Regions from separate parts of the Shouchella phoenicis genome, predicted to be linked through region 1. Evidence: a T-box and tRNA genes for the amino acid it is inferred to sense, from the RefSeq annotation. Region 1 holds a T-box; the other holds one or more tRNA genes.
The links. The T-box of region 1 lies ahead of metG (methionine--tRNA ligase). A T-box ahead of a tRNA ligase gene usually reads a tRNA of that ligase, here a tRNA-Met.
Positions count from the first base shown of each region.

Region 2: it has a tRNA-Met gene. The T-box ahead of metG (methionine--tRNA ligase) is inferred to sense a tRNA for this amino acid. The anticodon was not compared.

Region 1 covers NZ_JBDFMQ010000001.1:683,113-690,267, forward strand. Annotated here, with positions in the region: gene ABC361_RS03905 (MFS transporter) at 1-796, shown strand, start outside; gene ABC361_RS03910 (RidA family protein) at 814-1,209, opposite strand; gene ABC361_RS03915 (class I SAM-dependent methyltransferase) at 1,332-2,090, opposite strand; gene metG (methionine--tRNA ligase) at 2,462-4,111, opposite strand; T-box leader at 4,156-4,416, opposite strand; gene ABC361_RS03925 (helix-turn-helix transcriptional regulator) at 4,469-5,434, shown strand; gene ABC361_RS03930 (DinB family protein) at 5,496-5,984, shown strand; gene ABC361_RS03935 (hypothetical protein) at 6,024-6,170, opposite strand; gene ABC361_RS03940 (hypothetical protein) at 6,210-6,401, opposite strand; gene fosB (metallothiol transferase FosB) at 6,420-6,836, opposite strand.
Region 2 covers NZ_JBDFMQ010000001.1:2,393,467-2,400,621, forward strand. Annotated here, with positions in the region: gene comGD (competence type IV pilus minor pilin ComGD) at 1-151, opposite strand, end outside; gene comGC (competence type IV pilus major pilin ComGC) at 138-449, opposite strand; gene yidD (membrane protein insertion efficiency factor YidD) at 633-872, shown strand; tRNA gene ABC361_RS12855 (tRNA-Leu) at 950-1,031, opposite strand; tRNA gene ABC361_RS12860 (tRNA-Ser) at 1,038-1,128, opposite strand; tRNA gene ABC361_RS12865 (tRNA-Ile) at 1,143-1,216, opposite strand; tRNA gene ABC361_RS12870 (tRNA-Gly) at 1,237-1,307, opposite strand; tRNA gene ABC361_RS12875 (tRNA-Gly) at 1,395-1,466, opposite strand; tRNA gene ABC361_RS12880 (tRNA-Gln) at 1,474-1,548, opposite strand; tRNA gene ABC361_RS12885 (tRNA-Met) at 1,554-1,630, opposite strand; tRNA gene ABC361_RS12890 (tRNA-Ser) at 1,723-1,815, opposite strand; tRNA gene ABC361_RS12895 (tRNA-Ala) at 1,824-1,896, opposite strand; gene comGB (competence type IV pilus assembly protein ComGB) at 2,058-3,098, opposite strand; gene ABC361_RS12905 (ATPase, T2SS/T4P/T4SS family) at 3,101-4,099, opposite strand; gene ABC361_RS12910 (HNH endonuclease) at 4,139-4,444, opposite strand; gene ABC361_RS12915 (ATP-dependent helicase) at 4,526-6,814, shown strand; gene ABC361_RS12920 (glycosyltransferase) at 6,898-7,155, shown strand, end outside.

The DNA.
Region 1 (7,155 bases):
AGGTGGATTAACGGGAATGTTAGCAGGGGGCTTTTTTATTGATATCTTTTCCATTACGGCTGTGACGACCATTTTTGCAATGGGTTCGTTCCTGCTTCTTCCATTTATCTATCTTTTAATTCCTAAGACAGAAGAGAAAAAAGCCGCACAAGAGGCCGCAAATAAGTTTAAAAACCTTGATTTATCTTTCCTCACTCCATATACGCGCTTAGTCATCGCTACGAGCGCGACGATGGGTTTTATTGTATTAGGCATCTTTGCATCTTCTTTAAGTACACTGATTGGTCAAAGTTACGATGCCCAATGGACGCTTTTTGGAACGATCATTAGTGTTACAGCATTAGCCGGAGCGATTCAAGCCTTTCGCTGGTCATGGGAGCCATTTATTGCGCCCTTATTCGGACGAATGGTTGATCGGACAGATAGTAAGCATGTACTCATTCTCATTCCGCTATCTGTTAGTATCATTACGTTTTGGTTATTAGGATATGTAGACGTGATTGTTCCTTTGCTTATCGTTATTTTTGTTTTTCAGTTAGCTTCAACGATGTTTGTCACGGTTACAGATACGTTAGCTGCTGGAGCTGCGGCTAAAACCGATTCTGTAAAAATGATGACCCTCCATACCATTATGGTCGATTTAGGCGCTGCATTTGGACCATTGCTGTCATTCTTAATTTTGTTTTGGTTTGATCTAAACATGGTCTTTTATGTGTCGAGTATGATTATGAGCGTTCTAGCTGTTGCATGGTTAATTTACGGTATAAAACAGAAGAAACCCATGAGTAGAGCTTGATACTCATGGGTTTTTTATTATTCATGTATTGGTTGCGCAGCCCAAGCGTCGATTTCTACTTTAAAGGGGGGAGCAGCCAAAGCAACAACATACATCATGGTGGTACAAGGGAGATGTTCGCCTAGAAATTGGTTTATGACTTCACGTCGAGACTCGCTATTAAATTCGCCTACTAAATAAAAGACGAGTTTCGTTAAATCTTCTACGCCCATGCTCGCTTCTTCTAGATTCAACTTAACATTTTCTAATGCTAGTTTAAGCTGATCGATAGGTTCTTCAGGTACGGAACCGTCTAAAGCCATTCCTAATTGCCCTGATAACGTTAACCACCTACATGGTTCCGCGATTTCCACTTGATGGACGTACGGTGCAACTGGTGGATGGACAGTTTGAGGGTTTCGGTTAATCTTCATCGTCTTTATTCTCCTTACATGTTGTAAATTGAGCACGAACCTTAGTCTTTTTTGACAGTTTATTTCCTGGGGAATAAAAAGTATGTCAATTGGTGGAATCTAATCTGTATCTTGTTCTCAGATTAAGTTCTGGTAGCCTTAATTAAAAATCGATGTTGAGTGAAGTCGATATAGCCGCATTGTTCGATTCTCTCATGAATCTTCCTCAGAGAATGCTCATACGTTTGAACAGAGAAATCAGGTACTTGCCAAGGGATGGCGTGTAAATAGTAAATAACGGCACCGACATCATAAAAACGTTGTGTCCCAACATGTTCTTGGGCGTCATCGATTTCTAGAGAGGTTTTTGAGAACATGTTTAATGCCGAGCTTAAATTCCAGCCGGAATACGTTTGATCGATATCAGCGCCTAAGGCTGCGTTTAAATCACGACAATCTAAGCCACCAACTTGTTGTGTTAAAAACGTTCCGCCTTTTTTCAATAGACGAGCTAGTTCCTTCACACAGAAAGAATCATGTTGATTTAAGATTAAATCAAACGTGTTCGTTGGTAAGGGGATGTGGCGATCGTCTTCGAAAGAGACAACATGAACACCAAGTGGCTTTAAGCGGTTTCGAGCAATTTCTAGATTCGGTGCATATCCTTCTGTTGCGTAAACGATTTTTGGGAAGGGCTGTAATCGTGAAAAAAACTCCCCTCCGCCAGTCCCCATATCAAGAACGGCTTCTGAATCTTTAATCATTGAAAGTGCTAGCGAACCATAGGACCACGGCAATAAACTACTGCCAAACCGTCCTAATTTAGAAAGGTGGGAAAAATCCCAGCCAGAAAAAAATTGATTCTGTTCCGATACATAGTAGTCAAATAAATGATTTGTCATCGTTTCTCTTCCTCCATTCATCATTTTTAGTAAGACAAGCTTGATGAAGAAGGAGGTCCGCGAATAAAAGATGCATTGTGTTATAAAGGATGATAGAAGGTTGGCAACGTGGTCAACTCCTTAATTTGGTTATTAGTAGTATTTCAAATGAGAAAGACAATTGTCAATTTTAATTCAGAATTTTTTTATTTTAATGTTTACTTGAGTTGGAAAAAGAGAATAGATACTGAAAAAGTAAGGAGGCATAAAAATGGATTCTCTTACCCTCTGGTTAATTGTGTTAGCCATTATTGTCTTCTTTTCATTAGGAATGATGGCTTATACATCAGTAAAGAAATAATGAAAGGGACATTCTCTTAAGCACCTAAAAATCAATTTTCTTTTTTAGTAGCTAAATGATTCAAACGCTCAATTTCTTCATCAATGACTCGGACGTCGATACGCTCATATAGTGGGTGGAATTGTTTTATAGGCAACGCCGATGGTTCAATTGATTCCCAAGTAAATGAGTCAAGGTGCAGTAATTCTTTGAGTGCATGACTAGAGAAAGGCAGAAATGGGTGTAGAAGCTGAGCATAGTTCACAATCATGTACAAACACTGGTATAACGTATAAGCGCATGCGTCAGCGTTCTGTTTCATTTGTGCCCAAGGTTTCTGCTCGTCAAAATATTTGTTAGCAGAACGAATTGAAACAAAGATACCCTCAAGCGCTGTTTTCATATGGCCTTTTTCAATCGACGATCCTACCGATAAATAAAGTTGGTTTATCTTTTCTCTCAGTAAGGGATCAACCGGCTGTTTTGGTAACACGCCACCAAATGATTTTAGAATAAATTTCACTGTACGTTGAACAAAATTGCCGTATGCTCCTAGTAATTCGCTATTGTGACTGTAAACAAATTCACGCCAAGAGAAATCGCCATCTCGTTGTTCAGGCGCGTTAACAGTTAGGTAGTAGCGAATGGTATCAGCATGAAAACGTTGAAGAAGATCAGGTATCCATACGGCCCAATTTTTGCTCGTTGAAATTTTTTGGCGCTCAATTGTCACATATTCATTTGATAGAATATAGGTCGGTAGACTAGAATTCTTTCTTAATCCCATTAAAATTGCCGGCCATATTAATGTATGAAAAGGAATATTATCCTTTCCGTGAACATAGTAAGAGCGGGTGTCATTCTTCCAAAATGTACCGTAATCTTTTCCAGTTAACTTGCTCCATTGTTTGCTGGCAGTATAGTAGCCTGCAACTGCTTCAATCCAAACATAGATTTTCTTATTGTTGAAGCCTTCTAGTGGGACAGGTACGCCGTAATCAAGGTCTCGCGTTGCCGCTCGATCTTGCAACCCTTCATCTAAATAACGTTCTGTTAACGTAATAGCATTTTCTCTCCATAAATTTTGAGCTTTTGCTTGGTGCACATAAGCTCGTAACTGGTTTTGGAAGTGAGACAGAGTGAAGTCGTATTGTTCGGTGTTTTTAACTCCTGGTTGTTGAAGACAGATCTTACAACGTCTGTTATCTAAAATAGTCGGATCAAGCAATGTCGCACAATGATCACATTGATCGCCTCTAGCATCCAGTCCGCATGTTGGACAAGTGCCTTCCACATAACGATCTGGCAAAAACTGCTTGCAGTGGTAACAATAGACTTGTTTAACCCATCGCTTAGTTAGATGGCCATTTTCAAATAATTGTACGAACATTTCTTGAACGGTTTGATGATGATCTTCAAGATCCGTTCTTGTATAAAGGTCATAACTAAAGCCTAAATCTGTAAAATTCTGTTTAAACTCTTCGTGATAGCGATCGGCAATCGTTTTTGGGAAAGTCTCTTCTTGACGGGCACGAACCATAATCGGTGTCCCGTTACAGTCGCTACCAGAAACGTAAAGCACGTGTTCCCCTTTTTGGCGATAATATCTCGCTAGTATATCTCCAGAAAGTAAACTGGCGATATGACCAACATGTAGTGAACCATTTGCATAAGGCCATGCACCACCAATAAATATTGCCATTATTTATCCCTCCTAAAAATAAAAAAACTCGCCCTCAGAATTTATCTAAGGACGAGTGTTATACCCGTGTTACCACCTTTGTTTACTCGTTACTCACATAACAAGCCTCAACAAGTACGGAACGTCAAAATGTTCGTATACCCAGGCATTTGTAACGAGTGACTACGCTCGTCACCACCTAACAGCTTGCTCGGTGGTGCTGCTCAGAGACCATGTTCAACCAATTGTTCTTTGCTTCTTTTCAGCAACCGAAGCTCTCTGTATAAAAACGTTGATTGGTTTACTTTCCTCATCATCGCGTTTTGTGTATATGGTTTCTTATCATAGCACGAAGTAAGATAAAAGCAAGGAGATCTTTTGAAGAAAAAGGGTGAAGGGATGTCAAAGTCAGCACGGTTGATCGAAATGATGCTTTACATCAATGAACGGACGAAATTTACGGCGACGGAATTATCCGATCATTTTCAAGTTTCGTATCGGACGATCTTAAGAGATTTAGAAGAATTGAGTACGTTAGGTGTTCCTTTCTATTCTGAAGTTGGACACGGAGGGGGATACTATCGAATCTCTGAACAAATGCTCCCACCGTTATTTCTAAAAGAAACGGAGGCAGTGGCACTTTATTTTTCCTTTCAATCGTTAGCGTATTTTCCGACTCTCCCATTTAAGACGGAAACGGATTATGCACTCAAAAAATTAAAACAACATTTCTCTAAAGAAGCGCGAGAAACCATTGAAAAGATGAGTGGAAGAATTGTCTTTTGGAGTCCATCACGTCACCATCAGGCGAATTACCTAGAAGAACTCTTACATGCCTCAACCAACAGGGTGCCAATTCGAATTACGTATCAGAAAGAAGATACGCAAATGGAACGAGAGATTCAGCCGATTGGTCTTTATAGTTCCTATGGATTCTGGTACTGCCCAGCTTATTGCTTTGAGAGAAAAACCATTCGATTGTTTCGTGCTGATCGTATAACCGCCGTTAAAAAAGGGCAAGAAAAAGCCGTAGCCCTACCATATGAGTCGGTTCTTGATTGGCTACACCAAGCGGAGGAAGAATGTGAACATCCCCTTTCTTTCATTGTGGATTTAACACGAACAGGTGTCAGGAAAGCGCAATCGATGATGGACTTGGAGAGATTTATTCATGTAGGAGCGAATGGAGAAGCTCAACTTCAAGCAACTGTACCGCTTAAGGAAGTTCGATATTTTACTGAAATGATTTGGAATTTAGGTTCGGAGGCGACAATCAAAGAACCGCAAGAAGCGATTGATTTTATACAAGAGAAATTGCAAAAGATATGGTCAAATTATCAGTAAGGTGACAGCTCTTGTCACATTAACCATTTATACTTGAAAGGAAAGAAAGGAGTCGTTCAATATGGAGGCAGTCCAATCGATAAAAGAAACAGCGTTACACGAGCTTGAAGTAGGTATTCGTTCAATTGAAGGGTTACTTAAAAAAGTGAAGGAGGAGGATTTATCCTACAGACCTTCAGAAAACATGCGCACGATAAAGGAGTTAATCGCGCACATCATCTCGATTCCTGAAGTTGATCTAGCCATCATGCAGGAACATTCTGAAGAATATATTCGTGCATTAGAGCAAAAGTACGAGACGTTAGCTGCTACTGAAGATAAGATGACACATATGTATAGTGGGTTCGAGCAGTATAAGGCGTACGTGATCTCTTTATCGGATCAAGAATTTCTAACGAAAAAAACAGCCCCTTTTTACTTGGAAACAGGCTCAACCCAAATTCAATGGCTAATGGAAGTAGTCACACATATATTCCATCACCGTGCCCAGCTGTTTACTTACATGAAACAAAGCGGCTATGACGTAAATATGTTTGATTTGTATGTGTGAATATGAATAAGAAGAGGGCGACAATGGAGCGTTGCCCTCTTAAAGTTGCTGCTGAATTTCATTTGCGAGAAGCCATTTATCATGATCGTGAATCCAGTTCTCTACTGTAAAAAGACGACTTATCTGCTCCTCATTTTTCTCCACAATTAATTCATAAAAAACGACGGCTTCATTGTCGTTCTTCATTCGAATAAGACGATTATGAAATCGTTTCTTTGCACCTCGTCATTCATCGACAGACTGCTGCATGCCAATTAAAGCTTCATCTTTCGTGAAAAACAATGGTTTTTCACTTGATTCGTAGAAAAAAGTAACGAAGTACGAGTCTGTCATTCTCTCCAATTTACTAGTTTCACCTGTCTGCATGGCATCATGCCAATCCAAAATAATCTGATCATGCACCTTTTCAAAATTCATCGATGAGCTCCTTTTTGATTAATAAAATGTTAAATGACTTTTTTCTGTGCGATAGTAATCGAGTCGGTCTTGTAAGGTTCCAGTATGGTACTCAAATTTATGGCCGTCTGGATCGGTAAAATAAATCGACTGTTTATCCTTTTTGTCTCGTGTTCTTCCGCTAAGAATGTTGACATTTAACGCTTCCAGCTCCCTCCACGTATTTTCATATTCTTCTTCCTTTATAGAGAAAGCAATGTGGGTATAGGATCGGGCGATGTCGTTTCGAGGAATGCTTTCCTCGACGTTAAGCGCAAGCCAGATGCCATCTAAATCGAAATAAGCTAGTTTTTCTCCTTTTACGAGAAGGGTTGCGCCTAGCGCTTGTACATAAAAGCGAATGGACTCTTCTAAATCCGAAACAGAAAAGGTTAAGTGGTTAATGGCCAATAGGATCACTCCAAGCTAATAGATTTTAAAGCGATTCTCTTTTTTGTATAATGAAAACAGAACTTTTAGATATCTTTTATTGATTTTAGTATGCAAGCTATAAAATTTCAATGGAAGTAGAGTATTAACGGATTTAGTATGAGGCTTAGATAGGGGAAAAAGAATGCTTGAAACGAGAATTGTAGACCGTTATGTCAATGCCATTCAAGTGTCTAGACAAGAACCAACGCTCGTGTTCTTGAAAGAAATATGCCGGAATCATGTCAGGTAAAAAAGTAACGAAAAAACTTATAACGATAGAAGATTTGCAAATGTGTTTAATAAA
Region 2 (7,155 bases), 1.7 Mb from region 1:
ACAAAAGATCATTTTTTAACTGCTCGATCGTTTGTTGTTCGATTTTTTTATCTTGTGATTGAAAATAAAGGATTGGAAGAAGAAGAAAAACGGATATAAGAAGAAGGGTGAAGAGGAGCTCTATAAGCGAAAAGCCTTCATTCGTTTTCAATAAGAACTTGCTTTCCATTTAAAACTAATTTCTTGCCTGAAGCACATGTGATTTGATCCACATAGCCTTCAGATACGAGCACATCGAGTGAGGCAGGAATTTTTCCGTGTTCGACTTCATAAGCACCAACTTGAGTTTGCACAAGTTTCTTTGTCGCATCACAGCTTTTGCCACCTGCCATATCCGTGTTTTTACTCATATTAGGGAGTGCAATAAGCAATAAAACGGAGATAATCATTAACACAACGAGCATTTCAATTAACGTGAAGCCATCATCTTTCTTTAAGCGCTTTATCATATATCACCTCATAAAAACAGATTGAATGTTCCTGAACCTCCTTTCTTTATGTGTCTCTTCTTTATTTGACAAATCCTTACAAACTCCTGCTAAATTTGACTAGTTTTTGAAATTTCTTGGCTCTTTTTTTCTCATCAATCTTTTTGGTATAATAGAGGGAATATGGATGAAAGGATATTGACTGTGAAATCAATCTTATTAGGCATCATACGTTTTTATCGTAAATACATTTCCTCTGTACTCCCACCAAGATGTCGCTTTTATCCGACTTGCTCTCAGTATGGTCTAACAGCGATTGAACAGCATGGAGCGATAAAAGGGAGTTATTTAACCATTAAACGCATTTTAAAGTGTCATCCCTTTCACCCAGGTGGCTTTGACCACGTGCCAGAGGGAAAAAAGAAAGAACACACGCATCAATAATGGAGTTTTATTAATATCATAGCTGGATGCAAAAAAACAATGGAGAAAATCTCCATTGTTTTAACATATTCGCTTTATGCGGGTGAAGGGACTTGAACCCCCACGTCATAAGACACTAGATCCTAAGTCTAGCGCGTCTGCCAATTCCGCCACACCCGCGATTTCTGGCGGAGAAGGAGGGATTTGAACCCTCGCGCCGCTTACACGACCTACACCCTTAGCAGGGGCGCCCCTTCAGCCACTTGGGTACTTCTCCGTAATATATAGGGATGGGCCTGAGTGGACTCGAACCACCGACCTCACGCTTATCAGGCGTGCGCTCTAACCAGCTGAGCTACAGGCCCCTTTTTTCACAAAATAAAAAAGCGGGTGATGAGAATCGAACTCACATCATCAGCTTGGAAGGCTGAGGTTTTACCACTAAACTACACCCGCATGGTAAAAAATAAAATCTTATCAACATATTCATCTAAAACGATATGAACTAATTATAACATTTAACTCTCTTTATTTCAACTAAAGAGCGGAAGACGAGATTCGAACTCGCGACCCCCACCTTGGCAAGGTGGTGTTCTACCACTGAACTACTTCCGCATATAAATGGCTGGGCTACCTGGGATCGAACCAGGGAATGACGGAATCAAAATCCGTTGCCTTACCGCTTGGCTATAGCCCAAAGTTTGGTTGCGGGGGGCGGATTTGAACCACCGACCTTCGGGTTATGAGCCCGACGAGCTACCAGACTGCTCCACCCCGCGTCGTTATAAAGTATTCAGATGATGCTTATTCAATGATGTCCAACATCTTCCTCTTCTCGTCTTTCAGAGAAGTAATTGCTGAAGAGTAAATATGGCGGAGGAAGAGGGATTCGAACCCCCGCGGGCTTTGACACCCCTGTCGGTTTTCAAGACCGATCCCTTCAGCCGAACTTGGGTATTCCTCCGTATAAAGTGGAGCCTAGCGGGATCGAACCGCTGACCTCCTGCGTGCAAAGCAGGCGCTCTCCCAGCTGAGCTAAGGCCCCATGAATTTGTTTATGTATGTCGTCAAAAGCGATTACCTCAGCGACATTTAATAATATATCATAGCTTTTATAAAAGCACAAGTGTTTTTATAAACTTTTTTTCTGGAAAAATCATTTATGGTCTTATTCTACCGATTAATTTGATCTCATGCAAGTTCTGCTTACATGAGATCAAACATTTCATACATAGGAAGCATAATCATTAAAAATAAGAAAAAGATAAAACACCCTATAAAAAGAAACAAAATCGGCTGAATCATTTGCAACAACTTCTCCAACCTTCGATCTAACTCTTCAATAATCCATTCGCTAAAAAATTGTAAATCTAGCGCTAGTTTAGCCGTTCGACTACCGTTCTCGACCACGATTGGAAGTTCACTTAAATAATAAGGTTGATGTCGAAGATATGAAGCTAAACTATCGCCTTGCTTTAAACTCTGATTCATTTTTTGAGCTTCATCTTTAAAAAAAGGCAAATACGATTGCTTTTCAAAAATATTTAAAGCTTCATGAATGGACATCCCTGTTTGCAGCAATTTCCCAAGCTGTAGAGAGAAATAAAATGTAATCACTTGCTTCATAACTGTTTGCGAAAGTTTCCACTTTAATAAAATGTGAACTTTTTCATGAGGGGTTAAATGTTTGATATAACGTTTGCTGCTCACGTATCCAATACACGCTATAAGCAAGAAGGCGATGCATACATAAGGAAGACTTTCTAGGAAAGAGAAGAAAACATGAATGAAACGCGGTGGGGATTGATTTAACGTAGAAAAAAGAGCTTGAAAATGCGGGACGATATAAAGATTTAAAATGAGCAAAGCCATTCCTACACCAAATGCTAATACGAGAGGGTATCGTAATAGTTTTTGCAGCTGCATTGTCGTTTTAAGCCTTTTTTCATAAAGTTTAGCTGCTTCCATTAACCCGTCAGCCACTTGCCCTTGTTCTTCATAAAAAAAGATATACGATTGAACATCACTTGGTAACGCTAACGTTTGTAAACTTTTTGAGAGTGGCTGACCCATGGTAAGTTGTTGTTTAATTAAATGAATGATTTCTTTCCAAGCCTCATTGACCTGTACCGATAAAAAGGATAATGCTTGATCTACACTATAGCCACTTTGCAACAATTCACCTAGTCTCTTAATAAACGAAATTTCGGCTTGTTTGTTTCGTTTTGTAAGCACTGAACGAAACATCGTTACTCCACCCTACTAAGACGAATGCATGCTTCGTCGTCAAGAATTCCTACCGCCCATGCTTTTGCAGCTTTTTTTAAGAAAGGACGAGACTTCCTCTTCCCTTCCCACACTTCTTTTACTTGATGAGCCAAAAGCCAGTCAAAGACGGCAATCCTTTTATCCGCTCCTTTTTGTGCAATCAATTTCTGATACACGATTGCTTGAAGACAAGATAGATTTCCACCAATGCCAAGATCTCTTAATCGATCAATGGTTAAAGATGAATTTGTCACGTGAAGACTAGCAATGACAAAATGACCCGTAATTGCTGCTTGAACTGCAAGAGCGGCCGTTTCTCTATCTCTTATTTCTCCAATGATAATAATATCGGGATCATGGCGCAAAATCGCCCGTAATGCCCGCTCAAACGTTAAGCCTCCTCTTGATTGAATTTCAACTTGCGTTATGCCCTGCAATTGATGTTCAACTGGATCTTCAACTGAAATTATTCGATAGCCCCCATTTTGTACAAGTTGTTTTACAAACGAATAAATGGTGGTGGTTTTGCCAGAGCCTGTTGAACCGGTTACTAAAAACAAACCGGGGAGTGCCAATAAGAGCTGATTGAAATAATGAGTATCTTTTAAGAAAGGGGAAAGGGACTGTAACGGAACAATTGAAGAGCTGTTTAAAATTCGAATAGCAATACTCTCTAAAGGGGTTGTTGGGAGGGTGGAGATTCGCATCGCGATTAATTGTTGTTTCCACATGTACTCAAATGCTTTGCTTTGTGATTGGCGACGGTCGCTAATGTCCATGCCTACAATATACTTAAGGTGATTTAAGATCTTTTTCGCTTCATCTGTATTCATCGTGTACATAAACGTTAAGTTACCTACTATACGAAAATACACATCATAGCCACGTTGATTCGGAATAAGGTGAACGTCAGAGGCTTGTAATTCTAATGCTTTACTTAGTAAAGTATCACTTATAAACGAATGGGTTGTTTCGAGCATAATACCCTCCTTTCCTTTTATGTCTATACCCATTCGACATCATTCCCCCAATTCCTCCTCATCTTTTTTTCGTCTATTGGCTTTTTTTGTTTTTGGGATTGTTTCTGCTGGCTGTTTTCGAATCCATTTAATAAATTTGCTTACTTTCTCATCTCGTTTTAACTCACTTATTGTAGTTAATCTAGAAGCAATTTCTTTATTTGTATAGAGTGCGTGAATATGTTTATGACAAGGCACACAAAGATTTGCCGTCGGTTTAAACGTTCCTCCTTCTTCTTTTGGCGTTAAATGATGAACCGTCGTCTGCACTCCTTTCCGCTCACATAGTTCACAAGTCTGTTCCATTTGTTTCACCTTTCTCGCCTCCAGCTTTTTATTGAGTTCTTGCCCTTTCATTGATACGATAAGAGTTTGAAAGGAGCTCTCATGCATATCGCACGTTATTTTAACCAACAAATTGACTTACACACTCTTGAACGCTCTGAGTGGAATAAATTGTATTTGGCAAGTAAACAAGGCAATCTTACTTGTACTTTTTGTCAAGCTCCTATGCGAATGACGTTATTCATTCAAGATAAACCTTTATTTATTCATCCGGAACCCGTGAGAGATGCATGTCGGGAAAATCAACTTGCATCCCCTTCAACGAAATCATCAATAGAAAAGCCAAAAGAATTTGCTGGCTTTAGTTTACCGAAAAACAACCAAATTGGCGGGAACGAACAAAAAGACACGGTTTGGAAGGAAGCGGAACCCTTAACTGGTCTGCAATCGTTTCAACCAGATACAGAGCAAACGCACGATCATGATCCATACAGGATGACACTAGAGGCAGCCTCTTTAACCTTTAACCAAGAACAATGGAACAGTATAAAACAAATTGATGGTCCATTACTTATTCTTGCTGGTGCAGGAAGCGGAAAAACCCGGGTTATTACAGCAAGAGCCGCTTATATGTTAACCGAGCTTAACATTCCAATTAACCGAATGGCCCTTGTAACCTTTACGTCTAAAGCAGCAAAAGAAATGAAAGAACGCATGATGCTCTACCCAAATATTACGAAAAAAATGGGTGAGCAATTATTGATCCGCACGTTCCATAGTCTTTTTTTGCAAATGCTTAAACATCATCAGCCTGATCAATGGCATCACTCTCGGTTACTCCAATCCCCTCTCCCGCTTATTAAGCAGATCGGATTAAGCTTCGGCTATGATGAAAACGAATTTGCATACGATTCAGCTGTCACACAAATTAGCTATTGGAAAAACCATATGCTACAACCAGATGACGTTACAGCAAAAACAGACTTCGAAAAGAAAGTGAAATCTATTTATCAGACTTACGAAGAAGAAAAAAAGCGTCAGACGTATTATGACTTCGACGATATTTTATTAGGATGCTTCCACTTGCTTCGAGAAAACCCGCTCTTACTTGAACGGTATCAAGAGCGATTTACTTATTTATCCGTTGACGAGTTTCAAGACATTAATCTTCTTCAATTTGAAATTGTGCGCATGCTGTCTGCAAAACAGCGTAACTTATGTGTCGTTGGCGATGACGATCAATCCATCTATGCATTTCGAGGGAGCGATCCTCACTTTATTCAACAATTTACATCGTATTATCCAAACGCGACTGTTGTTTCATTAGAACAGAATTATCGTTCCACACACGAAATCATTGCTTCTGCAAATACAGTCATTAAAAAAAATTCAAGTCGTCTGCAAAAAACATTGCACGCACAGCGGAGTAAAGCGAAACAAAAGCCACTGTTGTTTTATCCGTATAATGAAGAAGAAGAAGCGTCCATTATTGTAGAAGAAATTCTTCGCAAACAAGCTGATGGACAAGTTATTGATGACATCGCGATTTTGTTTCGAACAACAGCATCTGTTCGAGCTTTACTTGAACGATTCATTGACGCTGACATTCCTTTTTTAATGGATCAATCAATAGGGACGTTTTATGAGAAACCCATTGTCAAAAAGGCTCTCGCTTTTTTAAGACTCGCTCTCTATGAGGATCATGTTGAAGCAGCACTTTATGCTTTGCAAGCACTTTTCTTAAAAGCTGACAAGCAACGTGAACTAGTTGAATTACAACAACAGCGCGCTTGCACGTTACTAGAAGCTTTTCCCTTTTTATCAAATACACAACCCTTTCAGAAAAAAAAGTTACAGCAACTTCCTGGGTTATGTCGAAAATTAACAGGGCTTCCTCCAATTCAGGCATTAGAGAGTATTGAACAAGATATTGGCTTTAAAGATACGTTAAAAAAACAAGCACAAGAAGGCAATCAGCTTGATAAAGGCAGTGACGCATTCAAACAGCTAAAAGCGCTTGCCCGTCAACATGAGACAGTCGCTTCATTTCTTCACTATATTGATGCGATGACGCAAAAAGTAAATGAACATAAACAGTCAACGAATAAAAAGGGCGTTCGCCTGTTAACCATTCACCGTGCAAAAGGACTCGAATTCGAACAAGTTTTTGTGATTGGATGCGTTGACCGCTCTCTCCCCCACGATTATGCGCTCGATGCATTAAAAGATGGAGATGAGGGACCGCTTCAAGAGGAAAGACGACTCATGTATGTTGCAATGACCCGTGCGAAGTCCTCTCTTTATTTGTCCGCCCCTCTTTATTACTTTGAACATAAAAGCTTCGTCTCACGCTTTTTGCTTCCGTTATTACAAAGCCGTTCACGATCGTGAACGGCTTTTTTCCTCAGGACTAGTACAACCTTTTCATGACATAGAGTACTAAAGGACATGAACATGGAAAGGTGGCAAGGCAAATGAGACGAAAAACAAGTATCGTGATTTTAACCTACAATCAGTGGGAATTAACAAAGATGTGTTTAGAGAGTCTCTTTACTCACACGAATCCAGAAGAGATGGAAGTGATTATCATTGATAATGGTTCAACCGATGAAACGGTTGCCCATCTTACAAAAGAGACTCGAATCATCTTTGTTGCAAATGAAAGCAACCAAGGTTTCGCAAAAGCATGTAATCAAGGCGCTGAACTTGCTACAGGGAACGAAATTTTATTT